Regions from separate parts of the Rhizobium sp. BK379 genome, predicted to be linked through region 3. Evidence: predicted binding sites of a transcription regulator. Region 3 holds the regulator's gene; each other region holds the start of a gene.
The links. Region 3 encodes LexA, which represses DNA repair genes until DNA is damaged. Its sites were predicted from a motif close to TGTTCNNNNTGTGTTCNG; they were not measured.

Region 1 (10,253 bases), on a different contig from region 3:
GCGGAATGATGATGCCCGGCATGCCTTCAGAGCCCGAGGGCGCATCGACATCGGCGCGCGCCAGGCGATGACCGTCGGTGGCGACAGCACGCAGCTTCAGATCGCCGCCGCTCTCGATCGTGTGGAAAAAGATGCCGTTCAGATAGTAGCGTGTTTCTTCGGTCGAGATCGCAAACTGCGTGCGGTCGATCAGCATCTTCAGGTCGCTTGCCTTCAGCTTGAAGGAATGCGTGAAAGTGCCGGCGGTCAGGTCGGGGAAGTCGGATTCCGGCAGGCACTGCAGCGAGAATTTCGAGCGGCCAGACTGAACGTTCATCGAGCCGCCATCCTGGGTGGTGGCAAGCAGCACTTCTGCGCCATCGGGAAGCTTGCGGACGATGTCGTAAAGAAGATGGGCCGGAACGGTGGTGGCACCCGCCTGCTCGACATTGGCAGGTGTGGCTTCGGTAATTTCCAGATCGAGATCGGTTGCCTTCATGTCGAGGCTCTGACCATCTGCTTTCAACAGCACGTTGGACAGGATCGGGATCGTGTTGCGGCGTTCGACCACGCGGTGGACGTGGTTCAGCGACTTCAAAAGGTTTGACCGCTCAATAGTAATACGCATGGGATGCTACCGCTTTCGACCTTTATTGCCCGGGCGCAAAAAGCGCCGCGTCACTGTTTCCCCTTCGGGAGAGGGGAGTGGACGGGCAAAATGGCAGAACTTTGCCAGCGATTGCAAGAGGCATGGCCGTCCACAGGCTCGCAAATGCCGTTTTGCAGCGCAATGCTCACAGAAATTGCGGCTCTTGTCGAAGCAGCACCGCTCGCCCATAAAGGCAAGAGGCTGGCGGGACGAAAGCGAGTGACATGACGGAAGAGGTAAGAGCGGAAACCGGCGCCCGGCGCGGCTTTCGCCTGCATAATATTGCGGTGCCGGCACGCCCGCTCGAACCGGCCCTCTATCTCGTTGCCACGCCGATCGGCAATCTGGGCGACATTACGCTGCGGGCACTGGAAACGCTTGCCGGTGCCGACGTCCTGGCCTGCGAGGACACACGCGTTACCCGCGTCCTGCTTGATCGCTACGGCATCCAGAACCGGCCTTTCGCTTATCATGAACATAATGCCGATGAGGCAGGGCCGAGGCTCCTGCAGGCGCTCGAGGCGGGCAAGTCGGTGGCGCTTGTTTCCGATGCCGGCACGCCGCTTGTATCTGATCCCGGTTATCGTCTAGCGCAGCAGGCGATCGAGGCAGGTTACCGCGTTATCCCCATTCCCGGCGCTTCGGCGCCGCTTGCTGCCCTCGTCGGTTCAGGCCTGCCAAACGACGCCTTTCTCTTTGCGGGCTTCCTGCCGACCAAGGACAAGGCTCGCCGAGCCCGTCTCGCGGAATTCGCAAACGCACCGGCGACACTGATCTTCTTTGAATCGCCCCACCGCATCGGTGCGACGCTGCTTGCCGCGGCCGATGTGCTTGGCGGTGCGCGCCAGGCGTCTGTATGCCGCGAACTGACGAAGACCTACGAGGAGTTCCGCCGCGGTACGCTTTCCGATCTTGCGGTCCACTATGAAGAGCATGACAATGTGAAGGGCGAGATCGTGCTGGTGATCGGCCCGCCGAAAGAGCAGCCCGCCACCGAAGCCGATGTCGACGCGATTCTCACCGATCTCGCGAAATCCCTACAAACGGCCAAGGCCGCGACCGAGGCTGCCCGCTTGACCGGCCTGCCACGCAAGGTGCTCTACCAGAAGCTTCTCGATATGAAGGCGGCGAATGGCTGACGGCGAAGCGACGCTCCGCAGGAGAAAGGCGCTGCGCCGGGGCTCGGCCGCGGAATATATTGCCGCTGTTTTCCTGATGCTGAAAGGCTATCGCATCCTTGCCATGCGCTACAAAACGAAGCTCGGCGAGATCGACATCATTGCCCGAAAGAGGGACCTGGCCGTCTTCGTCGAGGTCAAGGCGCGCGCCGACGAAACAGGTGCGATAGATGCCGTCTCCTACACGTCACAAAATCGAATCCGGGCTGCAAGCGATCTCTGGCTTGCCCGTCAGCGCGATTATGCGCGGCTATCGCAGCGCTACGATATCGTTGCGATAGTGCCCGGGAAACTGCCTCGTCATTTCCCGGATGCCTTCTGATCTCTCGCCGAGTTTATTCTGGCGGCAGTGACGGTATCCGCAAGTCGTCGGCGGCGAGCAAGTTTTCATTAAAATTTTAGCGCCTGCTTGAACGGCCCTTTACGACTCTTTTGTTATCCACGGTTGAGCTAGGGGTAGCAAATTGGGGGTTATGCATGGCCTGGAAGATGATGCTTGCAACCGCCGTCGCCATGGCGGCGCGATCCGTGCCTTATGCGGCGCTGAAACCATCGGGGAAAATATTCATCGCTCACGCAAGCGATGGCTTGGTTCTGAAACCGACGCCGATCAATCCGGACTGGATCATCAGCGGAAACCCGCAGGCACGCACGGCAGAACATTCCCGCGGCCATGACGAGGCGTCGCTGACGGCGATCTGGGATTGCACATCGGGTGAATTCCGCTGGCGTTTCGGCTGGGACGAAACGGTCATGATCCTCGAAGGCGAGGTGCATGTCACCACCGAAGACGGAACGGAACGCACGCTGAAGACCGGTGACGTCGCCTTCTTTGCCGGCGGCACCTGGGCCAACTGGAGGGTCGATAACTACGTCCGCAAGGTCGCCTTCCTGCGCAAGCCCTTCCCGAAGCCGCTTGCCATCGCCTACCGCCTGCGCAACCTGTTGCGCAACAGCGGTGGCTCCGGTATCGCAGCCTGAAAATTGCGCATCCCGAAACGCCCGAAGCCATTGATTGCCGTTGCGTTTGATACCTGACCGACCTACATCTGGGCGGCATCAGCTCAAGGGACGGAAATGGCCAAGATCAAGAACGTAGCGGTCCAGATGGACCATGTCTCCGGCATCAACATCGCGGGCGATTCCACCTTCGCCATGAGCATCGAGGCGCAGGCGCGTGGCTACAAGCTCTTTCATTACACGCCTGATCGCCTGAGCTTCCGCGACGGCAAGCTTTATGCCTCCGTCGAGCCGATGGTGTTGCGCGACGTCAAGGGTGACCATTATGAGCTTGGTGCGCCCGAACGCGTCGACCTCTCGACCATGGATGTCGTCCTGCTGCGCCAGGATCCGCCTTTCGACATGGCCTACATCACCTCGACGCATCTTTTGGAGCGCATCCATCCGAAGACGCTTGTCGTCAATGATCCGGCCTGGGTGCGTAACTCGCCCGAAAAAATCTTCGTCACGGAATTTTCCGACCTCATGCCGAAGACGCTGATTACCAAGGATCCCGCGGAGATCCGCCGCTTCCGCGACGAGTTGGGCGATATCATCCTGAAGCCGCTCTACGGCAATGGCGGCGCAGGCGTCTTCCACTCCACCAAGGATGACCGCAACCTGTCCTCGCTGCTCGAAATGTTCGGCCAGCTCTTCCGCGAGCCCTTCATCGCCCAGCAGTACCTGCCCGACGTGCGTAAGGGCGACAAGCGCATCATCCTCGTCGACGGTGAATTTGCCGGCGCCATCAATCGTGTTCCCGCCGAGCATGACAGCCGCTCCAACATGCATGTCGGCGGCCGTGCTGAGCCAACCGAACTGACGACGCGCGAAAAGGAAATCTGCGATCGCATCGGCCCGGCCCTGCGCGAACGCGGCTTCCTGCTCGTCGGCATCGATGTCATCGGCGATTACATGACCGAAATCAACGTGACCTCGCCAACTGGCATCCGCGAAGTAAAGAAGTTCGGCGGCGCCGATATCGCAAGCCTTTTGTGGGATGCTATCGAGGGCAAGCGCGGCTAAAGCAAAGCCAGGAATACTTCCGGACTACCAAAAGTGTTCTTGTCGTTCCGCCTTTGATCGCCTCCGTTCCAAGATTGCAACCCGCTGCAATTTGATTGCAGCGGATAGCTGAATTCGTTCGCTTATCGTTCTTGTTTTATTCCGGCTTCCATGCCAGATTGTGACCGCCTTCATAGGTTGGGTATCGGGGTCACGGGGCAGGGGCATGGTCGCGCGCGTCAGTACGGTTGCATTTCAGGGCATTGAAGGTGTTCCGGTCGAGGTCCAGGTCATGGTCGCTCCCGGGAAAATGGGGATCCAGATCGTCGGGCTTCCTGACAAGGCGGTCGCGGAAAGCCGCGAGCGGGTGCAGGCAGCCCTGCACGCTTCCGGCCTGGCGCTGCCGTCCAAGCGCGTGACGGTCAACCTTGCGCCTGCCGACCTTCCCAAGGAGGGCAGCCATTTCGATCTCCCCATCGCACTTGGACTAATGGCTGCACTCGGCGCAATTCCTGCGGATGCCTTGTCCGATTACGTCGTCGTCGGAGAACTCAATCTCGACGGTACGATCGCCGCAATCGCCGGCGCTCTCCCGGCTGCTATCGGCGCCAACGCGACGGGCAAAGGGCTGATCTGCCCTGCCGAAAGCGGAGCGGAAGCCGCCTGGGCCGGTTCGGACGTCGATATCCTGGCGCCGCGCAGCCTGATAGCACTCGCCAATCATTTCCGCGGCACGCAGATCCTGTCGCGACCGGAACCATCCATTCGTCCGAATGCCGCCAATCTGCTCGATCTCGCCGAGATCAAGGGCCAGGAAAGCGCCAAGCGGGCCCTGGAAGTGGCGGCTGCCGGCGGCCATAACCTCATCATGGTCGGGCCGCCCGGTTCCGGCAAGTCGATGCTGGCGTCCAGGCTACCGTCCATCCTGCCGCCGCTCTCGGCGGCCGAATTGCTGGAAGTCTCGATGATCCACTCCATCGCCGGTCAGCTCTCCGGTGGCAAGCTCTCCGACCGGCGGCCATTTCGCACGCCGCATCATTCGGCGACGATGGCGGCCCTCATTGGCGGCGGCCTGCGCGCCCGGCCGGGCGAAGCCTCGCTTGCCCATCACGGCGTGCTTTTCCTCGATGAATTTCCCGAATTTGCACCACAGGTGCTTGATGCCCTGCGTCAGCCGCTGGAAAGCGGCGAATGCGTCATCGCGCGGGCCAATCATCGGGTCTCCTATCCCGCGCGGATCCAGCTCGTCGCGGCCATGAATCCGTGCCGCTGCGGTATGGCAGGTGAACCCGGCCATACCTGTGCCCGCGGGCCGCGCTGCATGACGGATTATCAGGCCCGTATTTCCGGCCCGCTGATGGACCGTATCGATATCCGCATCGACGTGCCGGCGGTCTCCGCCGCCGATCTTATCCGGCCGACGGCAGCCGAAGCGAGCGCCGATGTTGCCCGGCGCGTGGCCCGCGCCCGTGACATCCAGCGCGAACGGTATGCATCAGCAGGCGCAAGGGGCATTTCGACCAATGCCGGCTGCTCCACTTCGATGATCGAGAAATTTGCTGAGCCGGATGCGGCCGGATTGCAGCTGTTGCGCGATGCCGCGGACAAGATGAAGTTCTCGGCGCGGGGTTATCATCGCGTCCTGAAGGTTGCCCGCACGCTCGCAGATCTCGACGGCAAGGATACGGTTGGCCGTATCCATCTGGCAGAGGCGATTTCCTATCGCGTCGCCGGCGCAAGGCTGACTGCCGCTGCATAAAATGACCGCTGGGTGAGAGACAAGATCCTGGTGTGGATCAAGGCAGGGCCAGGGCTCTATCTCGCCATTGCTGGCGCAACCTGTTTTGCGGCGGAAACATCCGCACGATGTGATCGGGTCTTGGGAACAGCAGAGATGCGGCAGGCCAAAACCGTAGCAGCGAACGACGCAATTCAAGATGTTGGCGAGGTTAAACGGAGTGCCAAGACAGTTGGCATCGCCTGAAAGAATAGGCTCGCAGCTTCTTCCCGCCTCAAGCGCAGCGGGGTTGTGGTGTATGAAATAAGCAAGCGTTTCCAAACGCTTGTCGAAAATCTTGGCCCAGTTGGGAATAACTGTGCTTCGCCGGCGATCTAGTTCGTCAGCGAGAGCGTGGATGATTTACTGCTTTCGCCACTCGAAACGCCCTCAACGAGGGGAGGTATGCGATGTCACTTCGCGTCGTCCCGGGATCGGCTGCTGTGGCCGCGTTTAGCCTGTCGCCGAAGCCTGAATTCGTTGCCCCGGCACTTGCTGGGACAATCGGGGAACCAACGGCTGGTTTCTACAAAGATGTATCGAGGTCACGGCGACGATTTATGAGGGCATCCGAGCAGACGAATATCTCGGCGAGTTCTGTGTCGGGGCAGGATAATATAGCCAAGGCCGAGGTGTCCGCGCTGAAACAGCTTCGCCCTGGTGCTTGCGAAGAGTTCGAAGGCCTGCGGGCGGTGATAGCCGCAAGGAACGGACAACCGAGGAACCGGCGGAATACAGGCGGTTGTCAATGAAAGGGGCTGGCTTTGATTAAGGGCACTGATCTGACGATATCCGAATGCCTTCGTGATCCTCTTATTGCCGTGCTGATGCATGCCGATGGCGTGAAACTAGAAGACCTCAGGCAATTGCTTGAGGCGGCGGCCCGCAACTGGCAGTCTAAGCTGGATAATTGTCTGAATACAGGTGCGAGGGACTGGTCGACGGAAATGCAGACCCCTTTGCAACGAACGGGGGATGCCGTTTCCCTCATTGGCATGGCAGATGTTTGATGATCATGTTTGGTCATTCTCGATCCGGACCACGCCCGGAACCCACGCGCTAAAGCAGGCGCCGTTCTTACCCTATGAATTGAACGTAGAATTGCCAGATATCATCATAGCCTCTCCTGTGGAGTTCAGACGCATGAAGTGGGACACGTCAAAAAGATTAGAGCCGATAGTTCTCGTTTTTGCAGAAAGGAGAGAGCGCAGGGTCGTCCGCACAGCTCGCGAGGCGGCCGAAGTATTGCTGAGGGACTGGCCGGCCGAGGAGGGAGAGGAATTCCTGGTGGCGGTGAAAACCTGTTTGGACGTCATTACCGGAAAGGCCGAACCTGAAAAGCTGCACCAGGCGATCGTCCGTGCAGCATATGAAGCTGGCATTGCGGCGATCACCACTGATCATCGACTGGGTGTCGTGAGGATGTATCCGCGACCGCACATCGCGTCGGTAATGTCAGGCTGACACCGGCAGCATGATAAAAGGGGCGCCGAAGCGCCCCACGAACGGTGACACGAAGTGCCGAAATCCAATCAGCTTCCGAGACCTTCGAACAACGCCGTCGAAAGATAGCGCTCAGCGAAGGATGGAATGATCACGACAATGTTCTTTCCGGCATTTTCCGGACGACGACCCACTTCGATCGCCGCCGTCAATGCCGCACCCGAGGAGATGCCGACCGGCACGCCTTCGAGCCTGGCGACGAGCCGAGCCTGCTGGAAAGCGTCGTCATTGCTGACGGTAACCACCTCGTCATAGATGCTGGTGTCGAGGATTTTGGGCGCGAAACCCGCGCCGATGCCCTGGATCTTGTGCGGGCCAGGCGTGCCGCCTGAAAGGATCGGTGAATCGGTCGGCTCGACGGCCACGACCCGAATATCCGGCTTGCGGCTCTTCAGCACCTGGCCAACGCCAGTGATCGTGCCACCGGTGCCGATACCGGCCACGAAGATATCGACGTTGCCGTCGGTGTCGTTCCAGATTTCCTCCGCCGTCGTCTTGCGATGGATTTCCGGGTTGGCGGGGTTTTCGAATTGTTGCGGAATAACAGCGTCTGGCAGCGAGGCGGCGAGCTCCTCGGCCTTGGCGATCGCCCCCTTCATTCCCTTCGCCCCCTCGGTCAGCACCAGCTCCGCGCCGAGCAGCGCCAGCATCTTTCGGCGCTCGACGGACATGGTTTCCGGCATGGTCAGGATCAGCCGGTAACCCTTGGCAGCGGCAGCAAAAGCGAGCGCGATACCGGTATTGCCCGAAGTCGGCTCGATCAGCACGGTCTTGCCGGGCGAGATCTTGCCCTGCGTTTCCAGGCTCTCGATCATGGCGACGCCAATACGGTCCTTCACCGAGGCGATCGGATTGAAGAACTCGAGCTTTGCCAGAATGTTCGCCACGACGCCCTTTTCCTTGGCGATCTTGTCGAGGCGAACGATCGGCGTGTCGCCGATTGTATCGGTAATGGAGGAATAGATGCGGCCGCGGCCCGGTTTGTGCGACATGGTGCTCTCCCTTTGAAATCCATATTGAAATCTGCGGAGAGAATAGGGTCAAAGTGGCGGTGAGACCAGAGTGGCTTCACCCGTCGGCCGTGCAAGCCAGAGAAAAAATCCTTTGAAAACCGTTCGTTGCCGAATGTTTATTTCAGGCGGCACGCGTTGCGATGAAGGCTGCCGTGCCCGCCAGGATGCTGGCTGCGACGCGGTTCAGGGCCTGCAACGCGCGCGGCTGCTTCAGCATCGTGCGGGCGCGCGATGCGAGCAGCATGTAGGGAATGAGCACGATCATCAGTACGACGAAGGTGACGGCAAGCAGCATGAGATAATCGCGCATTCCGATACTGTTGAGATCGATGAGGGTCGGCACCAGCGCGACATAGAAGAGCATGGTCTTCGGATTGCCGAGTGTCACCAGCAGACCAGACAGGAACGACATGCCGGCGCTGCTGGATTTTTTCGCGGCAATATCCTGTGGCAGCAGGCCGGCGGTCCAGAGCTTCCATGCGATATAGCCAAGATAGAGCGCGCCAGCGATCTTGATGACGAGGAAAATCTCGGTGAAGGTCTGCGCCACGAAGGCAAGGCCAAGGATAACGGCGGTCAGGTAGCTCATATCGCCGAGCACGAGACCGAGACCCATGAAGAAGGTTTCGCGGAAGTTCGAACCAAGGGCGCGCGCCACGATTGCCGTGATCCCCGGGCCGGGAATGGCGGCGGCGATGAACAAGGCGCCAGCATAGGCGATCAGGGCGGTAAGGCTCATCTTTGGATCCAGGAGATTGCGTCGTCTTTCTATAGGCGCATGAGGCATGCTCCATCAATCGCCGGGCGCTGATCTGTCCATAACCATAAAGAATAGGTCGGCTGAACCATGATCTACTTGGAAACCAAATCCGCCTTGCTATTTTCCCCTTGCAAGCGGCCGCAGACACGGCCCGCCGAGGCTTTCCCCAGTCGTCGGCGCAGAAGGTTTTCATCACCAAGGAGAGAATGCATGTCGCCTACCTCAGCCGAAGCCCGCAGACGTTCGCCGCTCAAGACCCCTTCCGACCTTCCGACCAATGCGATCACCGATATTTCGGCCGCGTTGACCGCGTTGCTCGCTGATGTCTTCGCGCTCTATGTGAAGACCAAGAATTTTCACTGGCATATGTCCGGACCGCATTTTCGCGATTACCATCTGCTGCTCGACGAGCAGGCGGAACAGATCTTCGACATGACGGACGAGGTTGCCGAACGCGCTCGCAAGATCGGCGGCACGACGCTGCGCTCGATCGGCCAGATCGCCCGCCAGCAGCGCATCCCGGATAATGACGCAGACTATGTCACCCCCGAGGACATGCTCTCCGAACTGCGCGAAGACAACCTACACCTCGTCTCCATCCTGCGCGAAGTGCATGAGGTCTGCGACGAGCACAATGACGTGGCGACCGCAAGCCTCATCGAGAACTGGATCGACCAGAGCGAACGCCGCACCTGGTTTCTGTTCGAAACGACGCGTCAGGCGAAGTAATAGACAAGCTGAAGATGCAGCTCAGCTTCTGGTCGCCGGCAGGCGGATAAGCCTGCCCGGCGACCAGCCGAGGTTCATGCCGGCGGCAGCAAGCAGAATGACGACCGCGCCGGCAATCTGCATCGGCTGCAATGCGTGGCCGAAGGCCAAACGGTCGACCAGGATCGCGGCGACCGGATAGATGAAGGAGAGAGCGCCGGTCAGATGTGTCGGCAGCTTCTGAATCGCACCATAGAGCAGCACATACATGAGACCGGTGTGGATAACGCCGACGGTGATCAGGATCAGCCATGATCCCGTATCGGCCGGCAGGTTGGTAAAATCGGTCATGGGTGCCAGCATGACGATGCCGGTCGAAACCTGGATCAGCGCGATTAGATGTGGTGGTGTGCCTCGCAGCCATTTGGCGGCAAGCGCGGCCAGCGCATAGAAGAAGGCCGCGCCGAGCGCCAGCAGAATGCCGAGACCATAACTGCCGGAGGCGGCATCGGCCTGCGGCTTCGCCTCGACAATTGCCGCCATGCCGGCAAAGGAAAGCCCGAGCCAGAACAGCTTGGTGCCTGTGATCTTCTCACCCAGAAAGAGTGCGCCGAGCGCAAGCAGCATGAAAGGCTGAGTATTGTAGACTGTCGTCGCAATCGAGATTGACGCGTGCGAATAG
Region 2 (10,253 bases), on a different contig from region 3:
ATTTTTCGAAGACTTTCTTCCAGACGATGGCATTGGCAACGCCGGTCTCGTCCTCCAGCGTCATGAAGATCACACCTTTCGCGGAACCCGGCTGCTGGCGTACCAGCACCAATCCCGCGATGATCACGCGCCTCCCATTCGTAACGCGAAGCAGATCGACATTGCGCGTCACGCCCGTCCTGCCTAGCTCTTCACGCAGGAAGGAAACGGGATGCCCTTTCAAAGAGAGCGACAGGTAGCGGTAATCCTCGATGACCTGTTCGCCCGGCAACATGTCAGGGAGCTTGGCAGCCGGCTCAGGCTGAAGATCGATGTGGCGAACCTTCTCGAAGAGCGGCAGTTCCTCAGTCGCGCTTTTCACATCCAGTGCTCGCACCGCCCACAACGCCTGACGTCGTGATAGTCCGATGGATTGAAAGGCATCTGCATCTGCCAGCCGCTCGATGACAGATTTCTGCAGGCCGGAGCGTAACCAGAGGTCACGTACAGAATGGTAACTCTCACCGCGGTTTTCGATGAGCTTTCCCATATCTTTAGAGGAAACACCCTTGATCTGCAGAAGACCAAGCCGAACAGCATGGCGAGTCTTGATGATATCCCGCATCTCGCCGTGGCGAAAATCGATTGCTGCCGGCTCAAAAGCCGCCTCTTCAAGAGTACACTCCCAATTCGACAGATTGATATCTGCCGGCAGGATTTTCACCCCATGCTCGCGTGCATCCCGCACCAGTTGCGCCGGCGCATAAAAGCCCATCGGCTGCGAATTCAGCATCGCCGCGCAGAAGACGTCGGGATAATAGGCTTTCAGCCACGAGGATGCATAGACGAGCAGAGCAAATGAGGCCGCATGGCTCTCTGGAAAGCCATATTCACCAAAACCCTTGATCTGGTTGAAACATTGCTCCGCGAACTCAGGGTCGTAGCCATTTTTAATCATTCCATCCACGAACCGTTTTTGGAAACTATCAATGGTGCCGGTTCTCTTGAATGTCGCCATCGACCGTCGGAGCCGATCTGCTTCTGCTGGTTCAAAGTCTGCTGCGGTAATGGCGATCTGCATGGCCTGCTCCTGAAACAAGGGAACCCCAAGGGTTCTTTCAAGAACAGTTTTTAGTTTCTCACTTGGATATTCGATGGGAAGATTCTTATCCCGCAACTCTCTACGCTTCAGATAAGGATGTACCATGTTGCCTTGAATTGGCCCTGGCCGGACAATCGCCACTTCAATGACAAGGTCATAAAACACGCGTGGTTTTAGGCGCGGCAGCATGCTCATCTGAGCTCGGCTTTCGATCTGGAAAACGCCAAGCGTATCGGCGCGGCCCATCATGTCGTAGACAGGCTCACCCTCCTCTCCGTGCTCCTTATTGCCGAGATCAGCGAGCGTCTTCTTTACATCGTAGTGTAGTTCAAGCAGCGTGAAGGCCCTTCGCAGGCAAGTCAGCATACCAAGCGCCAGCACATCCACCTTGAGGATCTGGACATTATCGAGATCATCCTTGTCCCACTCGATCATGTAGCGATCTGGCATTGCCGTCTTCATGATCGGCACCACCTCATCGAGCCGGTCCCGCGTGATAACGAAACCGCCGACGTGCTGGGTAAGGTGACGCGGAAAGCTCAAAAGCTCGGAGGCGTATTTCAGCACGTTCCACGTCACCCGATCCTTCATATCGAGGCCCGCCGCCTTCGCATCCCGTTCCGAAAGATTGTCCTCGGACCAACCCCAGACCAGACTGCTGATTGCCGACTGGACATCTTCCGACAGACCGAAGGCCTTGGCGACCTCGCGACCGGCCGAACGGGTGCGGTAGCTGGTAACAGCTGCTGTCAGACCGGCATGCTCATGACCGTATCTTTTATAAATGGACTGAATGACATCTTCCCGCCGTTCATGCTCGAAATCGACATCGATATCGGGCGGTTCGTCCCGATCCATCGAAATGAACCGGTCGAAGAGAAGCGTGGTCTTTGTAGGATCGACTTCCGTTATCTCAAGGCAATAGCAAATGACTGAGTTGGCCGCCGAACCACGTCCCTGACAGAGGACCTTGAGCACATGGCGGGCGTGATGAATGATCTTATGGACCGTCAGAAAGTATGAGGCGTAATTCTTGCGCTTAATCAGATCCAACTCGTAGGCGATCTGTTCATCAACCTTTTTCGGAACGTCATCAGGAAAGTAGCGCTTTATCGCACCCGCTCTGGTAAGCCTCTCAAGCGTCTCCTGGGGTGTTTCGCCAGGATCGTTTTCAGGCGGATAATTGTGCTTCAATTCATTCAGCGAAAAGCTTAGCTTCCAGAAGAACAGCTGCGCATTCTCGACCGCATCCGGATAATCCCGGAAGATCCTCGATATTTCACGTGAATCCTTGAGATAGCGCTCTGCATTCGGTGCCAGAAGGAATCCGGCTTCCGATATCTCCACATGCTCCCGTATGGCGATCACGATATCCGAAAGCGGCCGGCGCTCCGTGTTATGATAGAGCGGCTGATTGGTCGCAATCAGAGGCACCCGGTTGCGGGCGGCAAGCATGGAAAGCACCGCAAAGGCCTGCCGGTCGCGGCCGTCATAGGCTGGTGACAGCGCCATGAAAAACGCCTTGCGGAACCGTTTGCGGAACCGGTCCAGATATTCTTCAAGAGCAGGCTGGCAACCCGGATCATTTACGACAGCCCGATCGGGGACGAGGGCGAGCATCATCTCGTCACCCCATTCCATAAGCTCCGCTTCCGTCAGGATGCAGGTTCCCTTGACCGCTTCTTCCTTCAGATTGCCTGCACTGAGCAGACGGCAGAGATTTGCCCAACCTTTCCGGTTGCACGGATAGGCAAGGACATCAGGTGTTCCATCCGAAAAAACGAGGCGGGCACCCGGCTGAACCCGGATAGGATCGAAAATGATCTCCGTTTTTCCCTTCTTCTTCGCCTCGGCTAAAATCGCATCCCTGTTCCTGTATCTCTCCTCAAGCTGCTGTGCCTGCGCATGGGCCCGCACCACGCCGGCAACCGAATTCCGGTCCGCGATGCCGAGGCCGCCGAGCTTCAGGCAGGCCGCCTGTACGACCATCTCTTCAGGCTTCGAAGCGCCTTCGAGGAACGAAAAATTCGTCTTCGCGCCGATCTCGAAAAATGCCGGTTCGGGTTTCATGCAAAGACCCCATGCATGAACCAGCGAGGATCGGGGCTGTCTCCATAGAGACCCTGGCGATAGATCCAGAAGCGGTGACCGGCCTCATCCTCGATCCGGAAATAATCCCGCGCTTCGGCATCATCGCCATCGATCCACCATTCCATGGCAATTCGTTCAGGGCCTTCGCTTCTTGCCACCTGATGCTGCAGGCGCCGCCACCGGAAAGTCTGCGGCGCACCGTCGGGCACTTCGGCAAATGCGACCTCGACCGGCTCCGGCGTTGCAAAGAGCCGCAGCGGACGTTCCTCACGAAAAGGCAGCGCGCGCCTCTGCTCTGATTTGCGCCGTGCCGGAAGGTTCTCCATTGCCGATACCGTGATGACGGCGCGCTCCGGCACGTGGCTCTCCCGAAGCTGGAAGCTCTGCAGGCAATCCGCGCCAAGCCGGGCCGCGACACGGTCGACAAAACTCGAAAGCGAGATTTCCCCCTGTCGATCTCCCTCGAAATCACCCTGCGCATCGTTGAACGGATCATGCCGCAATACATTCAGGCGCAGGATCTCAAAACCATAGCCGGCGTCGATATCGTCATAGATCACCTGTAGGCGCTCGGAAAATAATCCCGCTATAAGCTTCGGTTCGCGAAGCGGCCGCGAGGCCCCGACGGAAATGCGGTAAACCCGGCCATCGACACGAAACAGCACCAGTTCGAACACCCGTCCGCCGGCGCCGCGCGCTTCCAGAGAGGGTTTAAGTGATATGGCAACCTGCCCGGTAACGGCGAGGATCTGTTCCTCCGTTCCGATCGGCTCGGCCAGGCGACATTCGGAAGAGAGGCTGGCAACGGGAAGCCGGGGCGAAATCGGCTCCTCTTCATGGCCTAACGCCTGATCGAGGCGCAGCAGCAGTGCCGGCCCGAAGCGGCGGGTCAGCGGCGCCCGCGGCGCATGGATAACGTCACCGACATATTTGAGACCGAGCTTCCTTAAGGCATCGACAGTCTGGCCTTCCAGCCGCAGGGCCGCGACGGGCAGCGGCATCAGCATGCGCTCACTCTCCTCGTCGTCCACGACGCCACCCTGTCCGAAACGGGAGACAGCCCAGGAAAGACCAGGCGACGAGGAGATCGCACCCCGCGCATCAAGCCCCATATGAAAGAGCCGTGACAGGATATCCTGAAGAAGCGCCCTCTCCCCACCGAAGAGATGAGCGCAGCCGGTAATATCCAGAAACAGCCCATCCTTTCCATCGAGCGCCACCATCGGTGTATAGCGGTCGCACCAGTCAGCAATCGCCTCCAGCAGCCGGCGGTCGGCCGCCGGATCCTCTTCCACGACATCGAGCGCCGGATACATGGCGCGCGCCTCGGCAACGCCTTGCTCCTTCCGCAATCCCAGCTTCTCGGCGAATTCATCCAGCGCCGTCAGCCGCATGGCATTGTTGAGCTTGCCGGAACAGACGAGTGGGGCCGCCGCTTCAGGACGCCCTTTCGAACGCCAGGACAGACCCCATCGCCTGCGGGCGATGCGGTCCGTTGGCAGATGCGGAAAGCTGAGCGACAGAATGCGCTGACTGTTCGCCTGGAGGGCGAGCGAAGCTTGGTTCGTTGACGGGGAGAAATTCGCGTTCATGGGGGTTCCACTCCAGAAGACAGGAGAGCGGGGCCGGATTGCGGCTCTTCTCCAGCGTGAGACGGAAAATCGGATTGCCGATGCTGCCGGAAAGTTTTGATCCGTCCGGCAACGGTCGCAGATCCGACGGCGCCGGCTCGACATGCAGGCGGAAGGCGGCACTGCTCGCCTCCTCCTCTCCCGCCTGCCGGAGGAGAAAGAGCGGACGCTGCACCGCACGCGCCCTGAGACTGAGCCGGCGGCTTTCGGTCAGGCCGAAATGCAGGGGATTGCCGCGCACTTCGAAGACGACGGCCGAGAAGGCAGCACTTTCGATGGCTGCTTCCGCCAGCCAGAGCGCATCTTCCAGCTTGCGCGGCGCGGCATGGAAAAACCTCTCCGGCTTCAGCCCGAAATCCCTCAGCCCCGGAGCATAAGGGCGCCCCGCCTCCAGTGTACCGACAACATCACCGATCCAGAGCAGCGGCAGCAGCCTGCTGGTCTCCTCCTCCTGCTTCTGCAATCGCGCCGCAATGGCCATCGCCAGACCACTTGCCGCCCCTGCATCGCAAGAACTCGCCGCGCGAAATTCGGTAATTGCATCGAGCTGAAGGCCACCTTCCAAGGCGTCATCGAACTGCTCCACACCGAAAGGCAGGCGCGGCAGAATGCGCCCCTGCCGCCGCTCGCGCCCTTCCGACAGGGCTTCCCGTTCCGCTGCGGCCAGCGCCGGCGCGGACTTTCCCTCCAGTCGGGCAATGGTTTCGCGGAGCGCAAAAAGCCGCTCGCGCGCCAGGGCGGTCTGCGCCATGGCGGTCTCTCCATTCGTCTTGTTCCTGTTATGTTCCTATGGATTCCAGAGCTCTAATAAAGAGTCAACCGTCATTTTATAAGAATTTATTCCTGCCTTTGATTCCGCACTCGAAAATCGGCGATAAAGGTTCTATATGGGCCGGCAAAGGAAGGAATATTCATGGCCCACGTAGACCGGAGCGATGATTGGCGGGATCGCCATGCGCCGACGATCAGCACCTTCGAGTCGCTGGCAATGGAGGCCTACAGCCATCTGCCGGACGAATTTCGCAAGCTGACGACCAATCTGACCATCGAAATCGAAGACTTCCCCGATGACGAAGTTTTCGAGGATATGGCGCTTGAAACACCCTTTGACCTGCTCGGCCTTTTCGAGGGACGCGGCATTTCGGAGCGCTTTACCGTGGAAACCGGCGAGATGCCGAACCGCATCCGCCTCTATCGCCGTCCGATCCTCGATTACTGGGCCGAAAACGACGAAACGCTGGGCGACATCATCACCCATGTGCTGATCCATGAGATCGGCCACCACTTCGGCCTCAGCGACGATGACATGGAACGCATTGAGGCAAGCGCCGAAGAAGCGGCCGAACGCTGAACTTATTGCTCGGACAGCTTCATGTCCGGGTGATAATCCTTACCCTCGACGTCCTTGACGACGGCCTGGCCACACTGCATCTGGCCGGTCGCAGCGTTGAAGCTATAGGTGGGCGAGCCCGACAGCGACCAGCCCTTGTTCAGCGCCGCCGTCACCTTGTGGCAGAAGGAAGCGTCATCGGGACCGGTCAGGAAGCGGTAGAGTTTCATCAGGCGGGCTTTCTTGCTGAAATCAGGTGCGCTTTATGGACCAGAGCTTCCGCCTGGACAAGATGCAGCCGCTCGATCATCCGCCCGTTCGCATTGATGACGTTGTGTCCCTCACTGGCGGGGTCGGCAAATGCGGCGATGATGGCCTCCGCCTCCGCGATCTCCTCCTCGTCAGGTCCGAAATGCACGTTGGCGGCTGCAATCTGCGTCGGATGGATCAGCATTTTTCCGGCAAAACCCATGGCACGGCCCTGCCCGCATTCGGCATCGAAGCCATTGCCATCCCGGAAATCGTTGAACACGCTGTCGAGTGCATCGAGACCGTAGGCTTTTACTGCCAGAACGACCTGCATCAGCCAGGGCACGAGATAGGTCCGCCCCGGCTGCGGCAAGACGCCCGTTTCCTTGCGCAGATCGTTGAGCCCGACGACCAGGCAATCGAGCCGTGATCCCGGTGTGCGGCCGGATTCGGCGATTGCTGCGGCATTCAGCACGCCGCGCGGCGTCTCGATCATCGCCCAGATGCGCAATTCGTCCGGCGCATAAGCTTCGGCAAGCAGATCACCGATGGCCATGACGTCCTGCGGTTCGTCCACCTTCGGCAGGAGAACGGCATCGGGCGATAATGTCTTTATCAGCTCCAGATCCACCAGCCCGTATCCGGATGACAAAGAGTTGATGCGGATGATCCTTTCCTTGCCCTCAAGCGGCGGTCCGGCAAAAAAAGCTTTCAGATTGTCTCGGGCTTCCGCTTTCTTATCGGGGGCTACGGAATCCTCCAGATCAAAAATAACTGCATCGCAATCAAGGGAATAGGTCTTTTCAAGCGCCCGCGCATTGATGGCGGGCACGCTCAGCACAGAGCGGCGCAGACGCAGGGAACGGAGAGGTGGTGTTCGGCTCATGGATTATTAGTGCCAAGCTTCGCAAAACCCGGCAAGACAACAAAAAGCCATGCTTGGCTTGCAGAGAGAAAAAAGAAGGACCACATTCCTTTCCGTAGAAAGGTCTCTAACCAATGCAGAACATTCGCTCCATCTTCTTCATGCTTGCCGGCGCCACGGTTTTCGTAGCCATGCTGCTTCTCACATTCTCGGTCACGCTCGCCGTCGGCGGCATCCTGACCGTGCTCATGGTCGGCCGCGCCCTTTCGATGAAGATGAAGCCGGCTCCCGTCCGCGCCCGCGCTGACGGCAAGCGCGAAATGCGCATCTGGAACGACGGCCGCGGCACCATCATCGATCTCTGATCGCTTTTCCCTGAAAATTCTGACCGACATTGTCGGCTCACACTCCCTTGCTACGTCCTTGAAGCAGCCGAGCATTCAGCCGGCACTTCAAAAAAAGAATGGAGGACGAGCATGGACGCGATGGAAAGCAACCAGGCCAAGATGCCGCCGGTCAAGAATGGCCTGCTTCCTTATCTGACGGTCGATGGCGCGGCAAAGGCTGCGGAATTCTACAAGAAGGCTTTCGGCGCCGAACAGGCCTATATCGTGCCGCCCGATGAAAGCGGCCGTACGATGCATATACACCTCTATATCAACGGCAGCTCGCTAATGCTGTCGGATGCCTATCCGGAATACGGTCATCCCTTCAAAGGCCATGAAGGTTTCGCCATCCAGCTTGTCATCGATGATATCGATTTCTGGTGGGATCGCGCGGTGGCTGCCGGCGCCGAAGTGGTCATGCCGGTCGAACTGATGTTCTGGGGCGATCGCTACGGCCAGCTTCGTGATCCGTTCGGCGTGCTCTGGGGCCTGAACGCCCCATCCAAGTAAAGGCCAAGTAAGAAGTCATACGCAATCGGCGGGCCACGCGAAACGTCGCGTGGCCTGCATCGGCGAAAGATTCTTCTTCATTTCGGCGGAAAACTGGAATAGATGCAAATTCAGAAAGTACGTTTTGCTGAAATGGAGCATGGGTCATGGATAAATTCGTGAAGCTCACGGGCGTTGCAGCGCCCCTGCCGGTCGTCAATATCGACACCGACATGATCATTCCGAAGGACTATCTGAAGACCATCAAGCGCACCGGCCTTGGCAAGGGCCTTTTCGCCGAAGCCCGCTACAATGAAGACGGTTCCGAAAACCCTGATTTCGTCCTGAACAAGCCGGCATACCGCGAGGCAAAGATCCTGGTTGCCGGCGACAATTTCGGTTGCGGCTCCTCGCGCGAACATGCTCCGTGGGCACTGCTCGATTTCGGTATCCGCTGCGTGATCTCCACCAGCTTCGCCGATATCTTCTACAACAACTGTTTCAAGAACGGCATCCTGCCGATCAAGGTCAGTCAGGAAGACCTCGACAAGCTGATGGACGACGCCGAACGCGGCTCCAACGCCGTTCTGAGCGTCGACCTCGAAAACCTCGAAATCACCGGTCCGGACGGCGGCTCGATCAAGTTCGATCTCGACGAATTCAAGCGTCACTGCCTGCTGAACGGCCTCGACGATATCGGCCTGACCATGGAAAAGGGCAAGGCGATCGACGAATTCGAAAAGAAGAACGCCGCTTCGCACCCCTGGGCTGCCTGAGCCCTATCAAATTGCTTTTAGATCAAGCCGGGCTTTCTGCCCGGCTTTTTCTTGCCCGGGTCTCAGAGAAATTTCCCTTTCCAGAGGTCAAGCTTTTCGAGCGACACGCCGATACCGCCGCAGACTTCGATGAGCGGATTGTTAAAGCGCGACAGCAGGTCAGCGTGGACATCGGCGACGGCCAGTGCTGCACCACAGGCCGGTTCGACCAGGATGCGCTGCGCATCGGCAAATTTCCGGCAGGCGGCAACGGCATCGGCATCGCTGACGAGAACACTTTCAATCGGATGGTGCTTTGGCAGATCGAAAACATGCTGCGCCACCTGCCGTGCGCCGAGTGAGGTGGCAATCGATGTAATGGCCGGTAGCGAAATACGCTCGTTGGCCTTGAGGCTGGCATGAAATGATGCCGCTCCCTCCGTCTCGACGGCAATGACAGGCACGTCGAAAAGCCCATTCCGCCTCAATCCCTCGACGATTCCGGCAAGCAACCCGCCGCCGCCAACGCTGGTAACGACGCAGTCGAATTTGGCCCCTTTCGCCACCACCTCGTCGATCAGCGTGGCATGGCCATCCCACAGGAGCGGATGATCGAAAGGATGCACATAGGTTGCCTTGCGGCTCTCAGCGAGAGCGATTGCATGCGCATTGGCCTCGTCGAAGACAGACCCATGGACGAGCACCTTGGCACCTGTTGCAGCAATCGTCCGGCGCACGTCCGGCGCTGTCGTCTCGGGCACGACGATGGTAACAGGCACGCCGAGCGCCCGTCCGGCATAGGCCGCGGCAATGCCGGCATTGCCGCCCGAAGCGCAGAAGATCTCGCGCGCGCCGTTTTGAACCTCATGCTGGCAAAGCCTGCCGACGCCACGAAGCTTGAAGCTGCCGGAAGGCTGTAGCGCATCGAGCTTCAGCCAGAGCGGCTTGCCACTGGCGCTGTAATCAGGTGCCGTCTGGAAGAGAGGCGTGTCGAGATGGAGAGGCGCGAAAGACATGGACGAATATCCGAAAAAGAATGGGCAGGGTTATCGTTCTAGCCCGTTTGCGAGCACGGGAGCAACCGTGTCGGACATCACAGGACACGAAGCCAGGCGTACCGATTCACCCCTTCTCTCGCTTGAAATGCCCATTTCCGGGGTCTAAGAAGCCGCAGCTTGTTTTTCCGCGGAGGCTTTCATGACAGTGCGCAATCTTTTCCTGCTGCCGGGCGACGGCATCGGCCCCGAAGCCATGGGCGAGGTCCGCAAGATCATCGCTTACATGAACGAAGCGATGAATGCCGGTTTCGTCACCGATGAAGGCCTCGTTGGCGGTTCTGCTTACGATGCGCATGGTGCGGCGATCTCCGAAGACGA
Region 3 (10,253 bases):
GGACGCGTAGTCCAGGTCGTTCTTCGGGTAAACGAAGGGCTGGCCGATATGGTACTTGTAGGCCATGGCAGCGAGCGTCGGCATCTTGGCGATCATGCGCAGGCTGGCGACCATGCGCTGGTGCGGATCGGTGATGTCGGTAGAGTCATGATAGAAGGCCGAAAGCGCGCCGACGCAGCCGCACATGACGGCCATCGGGTGGGCGTCGCGGCGGAAGCCGGTGAAGAAGCGGCTCATCTGCTCGTGCACCATGGTGTGGTGCGTGACGCGGTAGTCGAAGTCCTTCTTCTGAGCTGCGGTCGGCAGCTCGCCGTAAAGCAGCAGGTAGCAGGCTTCGAGGAAGTCGCCGTGCTCGGCCAGTTGCTCGATCGGATAGCCGCGATGCAGCAGCACACCCTCGTCACCGTCGATATAGGTGATCTTCGATTCACAGGATGCGGTCGACGTAAACCCGGGATCGTAGGTGAAGGAAGCCGTGTTCTTGTAGAGTGCACCGATATCGATGACATCAGGTCCAACCGTGCCTTTTCGCACGGGCAGGTCGACTGATTTTTCACCGATTTTGATTGTAGCGCTTTGATCCGTCATGCTGATCCTCCGGAGTGGCGGTGGCGCCGCAAAAGCGCCATAAGAGTTAAGCGTCCTCAGCGATAGCTATATGATCGGGAAGCTAATGCCAAGTTACCGTGATGCCATTTTGTGCATCGCGGCATCATCTTTTAGGCAGTGCAGCGATGAGCTGAATGCATAGCAGAACACCATGATTTGACTGGTTTTTTCGCTCCTGTGAATTTTCCTCGTATTTCAATCGATTATTGTTTGCGCGTTTTGATCTGAGGTTGCATTCTGACGGTATCCGGGGGCGGGTCCAGGCGATTATGACGGGGTTGGAGACAAGAGAACGGTACGAGCAATCCATTGATGAAAATATGGATTTTGCTGGTGTCGTGCCGCGCGCCGTTGTGCCTCTATCGGTTCGGACGCAGGTTGCGATCCCGTTTCGATGGCGATTGGCAACCGTTGCAAAACGATACGCCGGGTCGTCCGTGCGTATGGCGGCCGAAGAAGCCGGCCACGGTCGCCTCGTTCTCTTCTCGCCGGTCTTCCTTGGTGCGGGTGCTGCGACCTGGTTTCTGGCAGCCTCGAACGTTCCGGCGGTCTCGCTCGGCCTTTGCCTGCTCGTTCTCCTCATTGCCGTTGCGCTCTGCGGCCACGCCCGGACGAGACTGCGGGCAATACTGCTTGCCCTGCTTCTCTTTGCCGGCGGAATGCTCTCGGCACAGATCGAAACATGGCGGGCAAGGACGCTGATCCTCGATTCAGCCGTGACGACAACGCTGACTGGCCGGATCGAACGGCGAGAAGGCGATGGTGAAGGGCGCTGGCGTTATATCCTTGACGTCACCGGCACGGATGCCCCCGAAATCAAGCGTCCTCCCGAGCGCATCTCTGTGCTCGTACGCGGCGCCGCCCGGCCCTTTGAACTCGGCGATATCATTGAGGGCAGGGCGCGTCTGACGCCTCCGGCAGGACCCGCGCTTCCTCACCTCAACGATTTTGCCTTCAGCGCCTATTTTGACGGCATCGGTGCCAACGGCTTCTTCTATGGAGCACCGAAGAAGGTTACAGAACAGCCGGAACAAGCGAGCTCTGTCGGCGAAGCCGCCCTGGAGTGGTTCTACCGCCTGCGAAGCGGCATCGGCGATCGGATCCGCTCCACTCTGCCGGGCGACACCGGGGCCTTTGCCGCTTCACTTGTCACCGATGAGAGACGAGCGATCTCGGATGAAACGACGGAGGCACTGCGGCAGTCCGGCCTTGCCCACATCGTGGCGATCTCCGGCCTCAATATGGCACTCTCCGCCGGTATCTTCTTTGTCGGGCTGCGCGTCATTCTCAGCCTGTTCCCGGGTATTGCGCAGGCGTGGCCGATCAAGAAGATCGCGGCAGCCGGCGCACTCGCTGCGGTGACGGCTTACTATCTGATCTCGGGTTTTGCCGTTTCAGCCGAACGCGCCTTCATCATGATGGCGATCATGCTGGTTGCCGTCTTCTTCGACCGGCCGTCGATCAGCCTCAGAAACGTGGCGCTGTCGGCTCTCGTGATCCTCGCGGTCTCACCATCGGAAGTGCTCGGACCGAGCTTCCAGATGTCTTTCGCCGCAACACTTGCCCTGGTCGCCGGATACGACCTCTGGAAAGGGCGGCCGATGAGGGAGAATGCCTTTGCCAAACTTCCGATCATGAAACCTTTCTTCATGGTCGGCGGCTTCTTCGGCGGCATTTTCCTGACGTCTCTCATCGGTGGGTTCTCGACGGCGCTGTTTTCGATCGAACATTTCCACCGGCTGACTGCTTACGGCTTGCCGGCAAATCTCGCGGCCATGCCGGTTATTTCCTTCATCGTCATGCCGGCCGGCATGCTGGCGATGCTGCTGATGCCTTTTGGTCTGGATGGCTGGCTATGGCCGGTGGCAGGCTTCGGGCTAGACCTGGTGATCGCCATTGCAAAGGCGGTGGCGGGGTGGGGCGGCAATATAGATGTTGCCCGCTTACCCGGCTGGTACTTTCCGGCAGCCGTCTTCGGCTTCCTGTTGCTGACCTTGCTCAGAACCCGGTTGCGGCATATCGGAACCGCGATAATCACTGTTTCAACGTTCGCTGTTGTGTTGCTTCCATCAGAAGCGGTGCCCGACGTCGCCATCTCGGAAGACGGCAGCCTGGTCGCTGTAATCGATGGAGAGGCAATGGCTTCAAACCGTGAAAAGCCGCCAGCCTTCATTTTCGAACAATGGCAGAGGGCACTTGCCATCGAAGAGCATCAGAAGCCGGTTATGCTTCAAGCAACCAAGACACCCACCATGTCAGATGGCAAAAGATTGCAGCTGTCACCCGATCAACAGAATGAAGCCAGAGAGGCAATGAGGCAGGTACTCGCCATCAGCCCTACGTCACGATTCTCTTGCCAAAAGCGCGCCTGGTGTACTGCCTTGCTGGGCAATGGAAAGAAACTGACTGTCATCGAAAATGCTGCCTATCTCGGGCCAGCCTGCGATACGGCCGATATTGTCGTAACCCCTGTCCGATTGCGCTTCGACCGTTGTCGTTCCGGCGCGCTGCTCTTTACCGGCGAGACGCTGCGCAAGACAGGTTCTGTCGAGCTTCGCTTCACAGATAGTGGAATCGATGTCGCAACCGCATTCGGCCCCTTGCAACGCCCCTGGATGCGCCACCGCGCCTATGACTGGCGCAGCGATACATTCGCAGACGCAAGCCAGTCACCGGTCAGTGATAGCGGCGAATGAGGCCGACGAGCTTTCCCTGAACCTTCACTCGATCCGGCGGAAAAATGCGGGTCTCATAGGCAGGGTTTGCAGCCTCGAGCGCAATCGATGCGCCCTTGCGGCGGAAGCGCTTGAGTGTTGCTTCCTCGTCGTCGACGAGGGCAACGACGATATCACCCGGGTTGGCGGTGCTGCCATTGCGGATGATGACGGTGTCGCCATCGAAGATGCCGGCTTCGATCATCGAGTCGCCGCGAACTTCGAGCGCATAATGTTCGCCGGAGCCGAGCATATCGGCAGGAACGGTGATGTCATGCGTATTGTTCTGGATTGCCGAGATTGGCACACCGGCGGCGATACGGCCCATGACCGGGACGGAGACCGAGTTGCCGTTATCGGTAGCAGGCGCTGGCTTTGCCGGAGCGGGCGCTGCAACGGGCTGCGGCTTGCCGAGGCTGCCTTCGATGACGCTCGGTGAAAAGCCGCGACGTGGCTGCAGGCTGGGGCTGTAGGCCTCCGGCAGTTTGATGACTTCGAGCGCACGTGCGCGGTTCGGAAGCCGGCGAATGAAGCCGCGTTCCTCAAGCGCCGTGATCAGCCGGTGAATGCCGGATTTCGAGGCCAAATCCAGAGCATCCTTCATCTCGTCGAAAGACGGAGGAACGCCTGACTCCTTCATCCTTTCGTGAATGAAAAGAAGGAGTTCCTGTTGTTTGCGCGTAAGCATGGCGTGCACCCCAGTCTTGAAACAAATCCAGAACGGACACTATATGTTCCATATGTGTTCTGCAAGTAGCTAAATTTTCGTAAAACTTCTGTCCATTCTGGTGAGAATTTTATTTTTCTCGCGCCCGGGCCTTCCCGGCCTTGTCTCGCAACACCTGCTGAAGCACATCTCCTTGTGACTGTTGGAGGGGACCTAATGAGCCAAGATACGCTTGCAATCGATCATCTCGTTTTGCCGGTTACCGATATCGACCTTGCCCGCGAAAGACTGGGCAAGGTTGGTTTCACTGTGGCGCCGGATGCCCGTCATCCTTTTGGGACCGAAAATGCCTGCGTTTTCTTTGCCGACAAAACCTATCTGGAGCCCCTGGGTGTCGCGAGCGTCGAAGAGAGCGAGGAGGCAGCACACGATGGCAATGTGTTCACCGCCCGCAATCAAGCTTTTCGCTTCCGCTGCGGCAGCGAAGGACTGTCCGCGATTGCCTTTGCGACGGCAGATGCAAAGCACGAACATGCTCGATTTGTGAAGGACAGTATGAGTGCCGGTTCTGTGCTGCAGTTCGAGCGCCCTGTTAAAATGCCGGATGGCACGGAGAATATTGCCGGCTTCCGGCTGGCCTTCGCTGGCGACTTGCGGGCACCGGATTTCTTTCTCTTCGCAGTCGAACGCGTCAATCCGCTTCCTGCCGACCGGACCGCGCTTGAGACCCATGCCAATGGTGTCACAGGCATTGCCGAGATCGCGCTCGCGGCCCCCGAGCCGACAGCCTTCGGTGAGTTCGTTCGCTCCACGGCAAAAGGCGCATCTACTGAGGTCACGAGTTTCGGGCTGGACGTGCCCACCGGAAACGCAAAGATCAGCCTGATGACCCCGGAAGGGCTGGAGGCTTATTTCGATCTTGCCACGTCGGATACCGATCGTGGTCTGCGCGGTCGGGCGATCCGCTTTGCTGTCGGCGATCTGGCCGTGACAGAAGCGCATTTGGCTGCTAACGGGGTGACCTATACACGCAAGGGCAACCGTATTCTGGTGAAGCCTGCGCCCGGCCAGGGCGTACTCTTCGCCTTTGAGGAAACATCATGAGCTCTACTACCAACTCCGTGGTGACGGTCGGCGAAGGCGCCGGTAAGGTCACCTTCTCCAATGCTTCACGCCTGTCGCTGATTGCTGGCGCTTGCGAAATGGAAAGCCGCGATCATGCGTTCATGGTTGCCGGCACATTGAAGGAACTCTGCGCCAAGCTTGGCATCGGGCTCGTCTACAAGACCTCCTTCGATAAGGCGAACCGGTCTTCCTTGTCGAGCAAACGCGGTGTCGGCCTTGAAAAGGGGCTGGAAGTTTTCGCCGATCTCAAGAAAGAACTCGGCATTCCGGTTCTGACCGACATCCACAACGAAGAACAATGCGCCGAAGTGGGTAAGGTCGTCGATATCCTGCAGATACCAGCCTTTCTGTCTCGCCAGACGGATCTCCTGGTCGCGGCTGCCAAGACCGGCCGCGTTATCAACGTCAAGAAGGGCCAGTTCCTGGCGCCTTGGGACATGAAGAACGTGCTCGGCAAGCTGAACCAGAGCGGCAATCCGAACATTCTGCTCTGCGAGCGCGGTGCGTCCTTCGGTTACAATACGCTGGTCTCCGACATGCGTTCACTGCCGATCATGGCGGCAACGGGCGCCCCCGTCATTTTCGACGCCACGCATTCAGTCCAGCAGCCTGGCGGGCAGGGGGAAACCTCCGGAGGTGAGCGGCAGTTCGTGGAGACGCTGGCCCGTGCAGCCGTGGCAGTCGGCGTTGCCGGTGTCTTTATCGAGACCCATCAGGATCCTGATAACGCCCCCTGCGACGGGCCGAACATGGTCTACCTCAAGGACATGCCGCGACTTCTCGAGAAGCTTCTCGCCTTCGACGCGATCGCCAAGGCCGCCTGAACAGCGGGCGGCATCAGGCTGCCGCGCGGGACGGGCGCTTTTCCTCCAGTGCGAAGCGGGAGAGCATGCGCCCGAGCTGGGACGCCTCGGTGCCGAGCTCCTGGCATGCGGCGTTCGTTTCCTCGACCATGGCTGCATTCTGCTGGGTCACCTGATCCATCCGGTTGACGGCAGCGTTGACCTCGACGAGCGCGACCGACTGTTCCGAAGACGAGCGCACGATCGCTTCGATCAGCGCCGTCACCTGCAGCACCTGGCGGTCGATATCGCCGAGTGCCTCGCCGGTACGGTTGACAAGTGCAACACCCGCGGAAACCTGTCGCGACGACGTCTCGACGAGAAGCTTGATCTCCTTGGCGAGATTGGCGGAGCGTCCGGCGAGCTCGCGGACTTCCTGAGCGACGACGGCAAAGCCTTTCCCCGCGTCTCCGGCGCGTGCTGCCTCGACACCCGCGTTGAGCGCCAGAAGATTGGTCTGAAAGGCGATCTCATCGATGGCGTTGATAATATCGCCGATCCTGACCGCTGAGTCCTCGATCTTCTCCATGGCAGTCACTGCTTCACGAACAATCTCGGCGGAATGCGCCGCGCTCTCCTTCGTGGCTGACATCATCGCATTGGCTTCATGGGCCCGCTCCGAGGAGTTTTTCACCGTGACCGTGATCTGATCCAGTGCCGAAGCCGCCTGTTCGAGGGAAGCTGCCTGGCTCTCGGTGCGCTGTGCCAGATCATTGGTGCTGAGCGCGATTTCGCGCGAACTGTCGCCGACCGTATTCGTGGCGGCATAAATGTCTTTCATGGCATCGGAAAGAATGATGATGCTGGTGTTGAAGGTCTCGCGAAGCTTCTCGTAAGTATTGGCGAACTGCTCGTCGAGACGCACGGTCAGGTCGCCGCGTGAGAGACGTTCCAGGCCTGCGCTCAGGCTTTCGATAACGCGCTGGCGCGTGGCATTCTCCACGCTCTTCGATGCGTCCAGTTCGGCATCGCGGCGCATCTGTACCTGCCGTTCCTCGTCCTGCAGCGCGCGTATAGCGTTGCGTTCTTCTGCCGATTCGCGAAAGACCGTGACCGCGCGCGCCATTTCTCCGATTTCGTCGGATCGTCTGACATAGGGAACTTCGCGGGAATAGTCGCCGCTCGCAAGCACCGCCATATAATCGCGCATCGCCGATAGCGGCACGATTGCGCGCCGGCGGAACATGTAGAGCCCGACGACGATAATCACGAAGGAAAGCGCGGCGGCCGATAGCGTAACGGCGGAGAGCAGTTCCGTTTGATCCGCTGCCTGCTTTTCGGCGTCCATCTGGAAGGCGTTGGCCATCGCCACGAGTTCGTTTACGGCCGTTTCGTGAACATGAAAATTCGTAGCAAGCTTGGGGAGCGCCGATTCGATGGCGGCCTTGTCGCCCTTCAGGATTGCGGGTATCGCCTCCTCGTTCATGACTTGCCAGAACGCGTCGCCCTTGACGAGAACGTTGTCGAGAAGCTTGCGCTTGAGATCGGCGCTGAGCGGCGTTTCGGACCAATATTTGCGGCGGTCTTCATAAGCCGACTTCAGAACCGTTTGGATGCGTTCGATATTGGCCTTTGCCGAGGCTGGCTGCTCGACGGCTTCGAGCGCGAGCATGTAGGGTTCGATGACATAGAGCGGCGGCGGGAGAATATCGGCGACAAGATCCTTGCCGTAGATGATCTGCTTATACATCAGCCCGTTCACACGAAGCATGTTGAGTGCGTAGTTCTGCAAGCCGATGGAGGTCACCAGTCCGAGGATGACAACGGCACCGAAAATGGCAAGGCTGCGTGCAATATTGAGTTTCATCTGTGCCCCATGTGAAATGCCGCCAAGAGAGTCGATAAAATCGCGTTCTGGTTGTTTTTGGCGCGAGGCTGCAGCTTTTCATCCCTGCCGTTCCGTATCGCCCCAAGGGCTGAAACGACTGACTTCTGAGGATCTCACACGGGTATTAAAATTAAGCCGGGATGGTTACCGAAGGCTGAAATCAAGGGGCATGTAACCGTCCAAAATTGGGGCTATTCCAGGGATTTTCAGCCGTGGGTTGCTATCGACGGTGGCGGCCTGCCAACATTCTGCCCCGGATGGACTGTTTATCATCTTTCGACGGGTGGGATATGCTGACCGGCGACTGCCGTTCCCTTCAAAACCCTGACATGAATGTGCTATAGGCCACGTCTGATGCGCTGCTTGAACGTGCAAAATTGCGGCATTGTAATTTGCGCACCTTCGATTAAGACGATTTCAAACGATTTATCCACCCACCGAGCAGGAAGAGACCATGACTGCAATTACCGATATCATCGCCCGCGAGATTCTCGATAGCCGTGGTAACCCCACCGTCGAAGTCGACGTCTATCTCGAAGACGGCAGCATGGGCCGTGCAGCTGTTCCCTCGGGTGCTTCGACCGGCGCGCACGAAGCCGTCGAAGTCCGCGATGGCGGCAAGCGTTATCTCGGCAAGGGTGTTGAAAAGGCTGTCGAAGCTGCCAACACGGAAATCTTCGACGCCATCGGCGGCATCGATGCTGAAAACCAGATCCAGATCGACAAGATCATGATCGAACTCGACGGCACGCCAAACAAGTCGCGCCTCGGCGCCAACGCCATCCTCGGCGTTTCGCTTGCTGTCGCCAAGGCTGCAGCGCAGGCTGCCGGCCTGCCGCTCTACCGTTACGTCGGCGGTGCTTCCGCAAGCCTTTTGCCGGTCCCGATGATGAACATCATCAACGGCGGCGCGCATGCCGACAACCCGATCGACTTCCAGGAATTCATGATCCTGCCGGTCGGCGCAGATTCGATCCGCGAAGCCGTCCGCATGGGTTCGGAAGTTTTCCACACGCTGAAGAAGGAACTGGCGGCACAGGGCCACAATACCAACGTTGGCGATGAAGGCGGATTTGCGCCGGGCCTGAAGAGCGCTCCGGAAGCCCTCGACTTCATCATGAAGTCGATCGAGAAAGCCGGCTACAAGCCGGGCGACGACATGTGCCTCGGCCTCGATTGCGCCTCGACCGAATTCTTCAAGGACGGCAAGTACGTACTGGAAGGCGAAGGCCGCACGCTCGAGCCAGGCGCCATGGCCGAGTACCTGGCAGAACTCGCTGCCAAGTATCCGATCATCTCCATCGAAGACGGCATGGCTGAAGACGACTGGGAAGGCTGGAAGACGCTGACCGATCTCGCCGGCAAGAAGTGCCAGCTGGTTGGCGACGATTTGTTCGTCACCAATTCGGCTCGCCTGCGCGACGGTATCCGCATGGGCGTCGCCAACTCGATCCTGGTCAAGGTCAACCAGATCGGCTCGCTGACGGAAACGCTCGATGCCGTCAACACGGCGCACAAGGCGGCCTACACCGCCGTCATGTCGCACCGCTCCGGCGAAACCGAGGACTCCACGATCGCCGATCTCGCAGTTGCCACCAACTGCGGCCAGATCAAGACCGGCTCGCTGTCGCGCTCGGATCGCCTTGCCAAGTACAACCAGCTGATCCGTATCGAAGAAGGTCTCGGCCCGCAGGCTCAGTACGCTGGCCGCTCCATCATCCGCGCCTAATACGCGCTTATAAATCAGCCATTTGGAACCCGCGCTCCGGCGCGGGTTTTTTGTTGAGTCTGGCCGGGAATGGCTCAGAGTCAACGAACGGTTAATCTCTGCGCGCTAGATTGAAATGATTGGTAATGCGTTAGAGCATGCGTGTATGTGGACAAAGCATCATAAGAAGAGAAAGACAGGTCGCTTCGTCATTCCGGCCATGACGGTCGCCTTCCTCTCCTATTTCGGTTATCATTGCATTCACGGTGACTATGGTCTGCGTGCGACGGAGGCGTTCGAGCGTCAGCGTGTCGCGCGCGAGAAGGAACTGGCTGTGCTGAAGGCCAAGCGTGAGCATCTGGAGGCGCAGGTTGCGCTCTTGAGTGACGGCTCGCTGGACAAGGATATGCTCGACGAAAAGGCGCGGTATCAGCTCAACATGTCGCGCGCGGACGAGATCGTTATTTACAATCACTACCGCAATTAACCGAATTTAGGTTAATCTAAAATTCCATTTATTTATCAGTAATTTAACGGCGAATATGAGCCATGCAATTATGGCATTGCTGTGGTCATTTTTCTTCCCTATGGTACGCGCCACCTGAGAACCGATAAACCCATAGGGAGGGTTGAATGGCGTTGCGCAAAACCGCGACCGTTTCCAGCCGCAAGACAAACGCGAAATCTGCTGCCAAGGCATCGAATGGCGGTCCCATCGCCGATTTCGATCGCGATGAGGAGCTGAAGGCATATCGCGAGA

Region 1: a site for LexA is predicted at 3,958-3,975, ahead of FHT93_RS12310 (YifB family Mg chelatase-like AAA ATPase). Genes of this name have one in related genera too.
Region 2: a site for LexA is predicted at 5,575-5,592, ahead of FHT93_RS23530 (metallopeptidase family protein). Genes of this name have one in related genera too.

Annotation. Positions count from the first base shown of each region.
Region 1 is NZ_JACIAD010000002.1:260,819-271,071, forward strand. It holds gene dnaN (DNA polymerase III subunit beta) at 1-607, opposite strand, end outside; gene rsmI (16S rRNA (cytidine(1402)-2'-O)-methyltransferase) at 853-1,767, shown strand; gene FHT93_RS12295 (YraN family protein) at 1,760-2,128, shown strand; gene FHT93_RS12300 (cupin domain-containing protein) at 2,284-2,787, shown strand; gene gshB (glutathione synthase) at 2,884-3,831, shown strand; gene FHT93_RS12310 (YifB family Mg chelatase-like AAA ATPase) at 4,037-5,569, shown strand; gene FHT93_RS12315 (hypothetical protein) at 6,355-6,597, shown strand; gene FHT93_RS12320 (DUF982 domain-containing protein) at 6,731-7,051, shown strand; gene cysK (cysteine synthase A) at 7,120-8,082, opposite strand; gene FHT93_RS12330 (LysE family translocator) at 8,225-8,842, opposite strand; gene FHT93_RS12335 (DNA starvation/stationary phase protection protein) at 9,074-9,592, shown strand; gene FHT93_RS12340 (DMT family transporter) at 9,614-10,253, opposite strand, start outside.
Region 2 is NZ_JACIAD010000005.1:380,714-390,966, forward strand. It holds gene FHT93_RS23520 (error-prone DNA polymerase) at 1-3,151, opposite strand, end outside; gene FHT93_RS23525 (DNA polymerase Y family protein) at 3,148-4,698, opposite strand; gene FHT93_RS35690 (hypothetical protein) at 4,610-5,554, opposite strand; gene FHT93_RS23530 (metallopeptidase family protein) at 5,717-6,154, shown strand; gene FHT93_RS23535 (DUF1737 domain-containing protein) at 6,157-6,363, opposite strand; gene FHT93_RS23540 (CoA ester lyase) at 6,363-7,268, opposite strand; gene FHT93_RS23545 (hypothetical protein) at 7,382-7,612, shown strand; gene FHT93_RS23550 (glyoxalase/bleomycin resistance/extradiol dioxygenase family protein) at 7,724-8,143, shown strand; gene leuD (3-isopropylmalate dehydratase small subunit) at 8,290-8,898, shown strand; gene FHT93_RS23560 (pyridoxal-phosphate dependent enzyme) at 8,961-9,893, opposite strand; gene leuB (3-isopropylmalate dehydrogenase) at 10,075-10,253, shown strand, end outside.
Region 3 is NZ_JACIAD010000001.1:208,828-219,080, forward strand. It holds gene gltA (citrate synthase) at 1-588, opposite strand, end outside; gene FHT93_RS01185 (ComEC/Rec2 family competence protein) at 1,053-3,305, shown strand; gene lexA (transcriptional repressor LexA) at 3,286-4,011, opposite strand; gene FHT93_RS01195 (VOC family protein) at 4,207-5,094, shown strand; gene kdsA (3-deoxy-8-phosphooctulonate synthase) at 5,091-5,939, shown strand; gene FHT93_RS01205 (methyl-accepting chemotaxis protein) at 5,953-7,764, opposite strand; gene eno (phosphopyruvate hydratase) at 8,240-9,514, shown strand; gene FHT93_RS01215 (septum formation initiator family protein) at 9,660-9,980, shown strand; gene pdhA (pyruvate dehydrogenase (acetyl-transferring) E1 component subunit alpha) at 10,127-10,253, shown strand, end outside.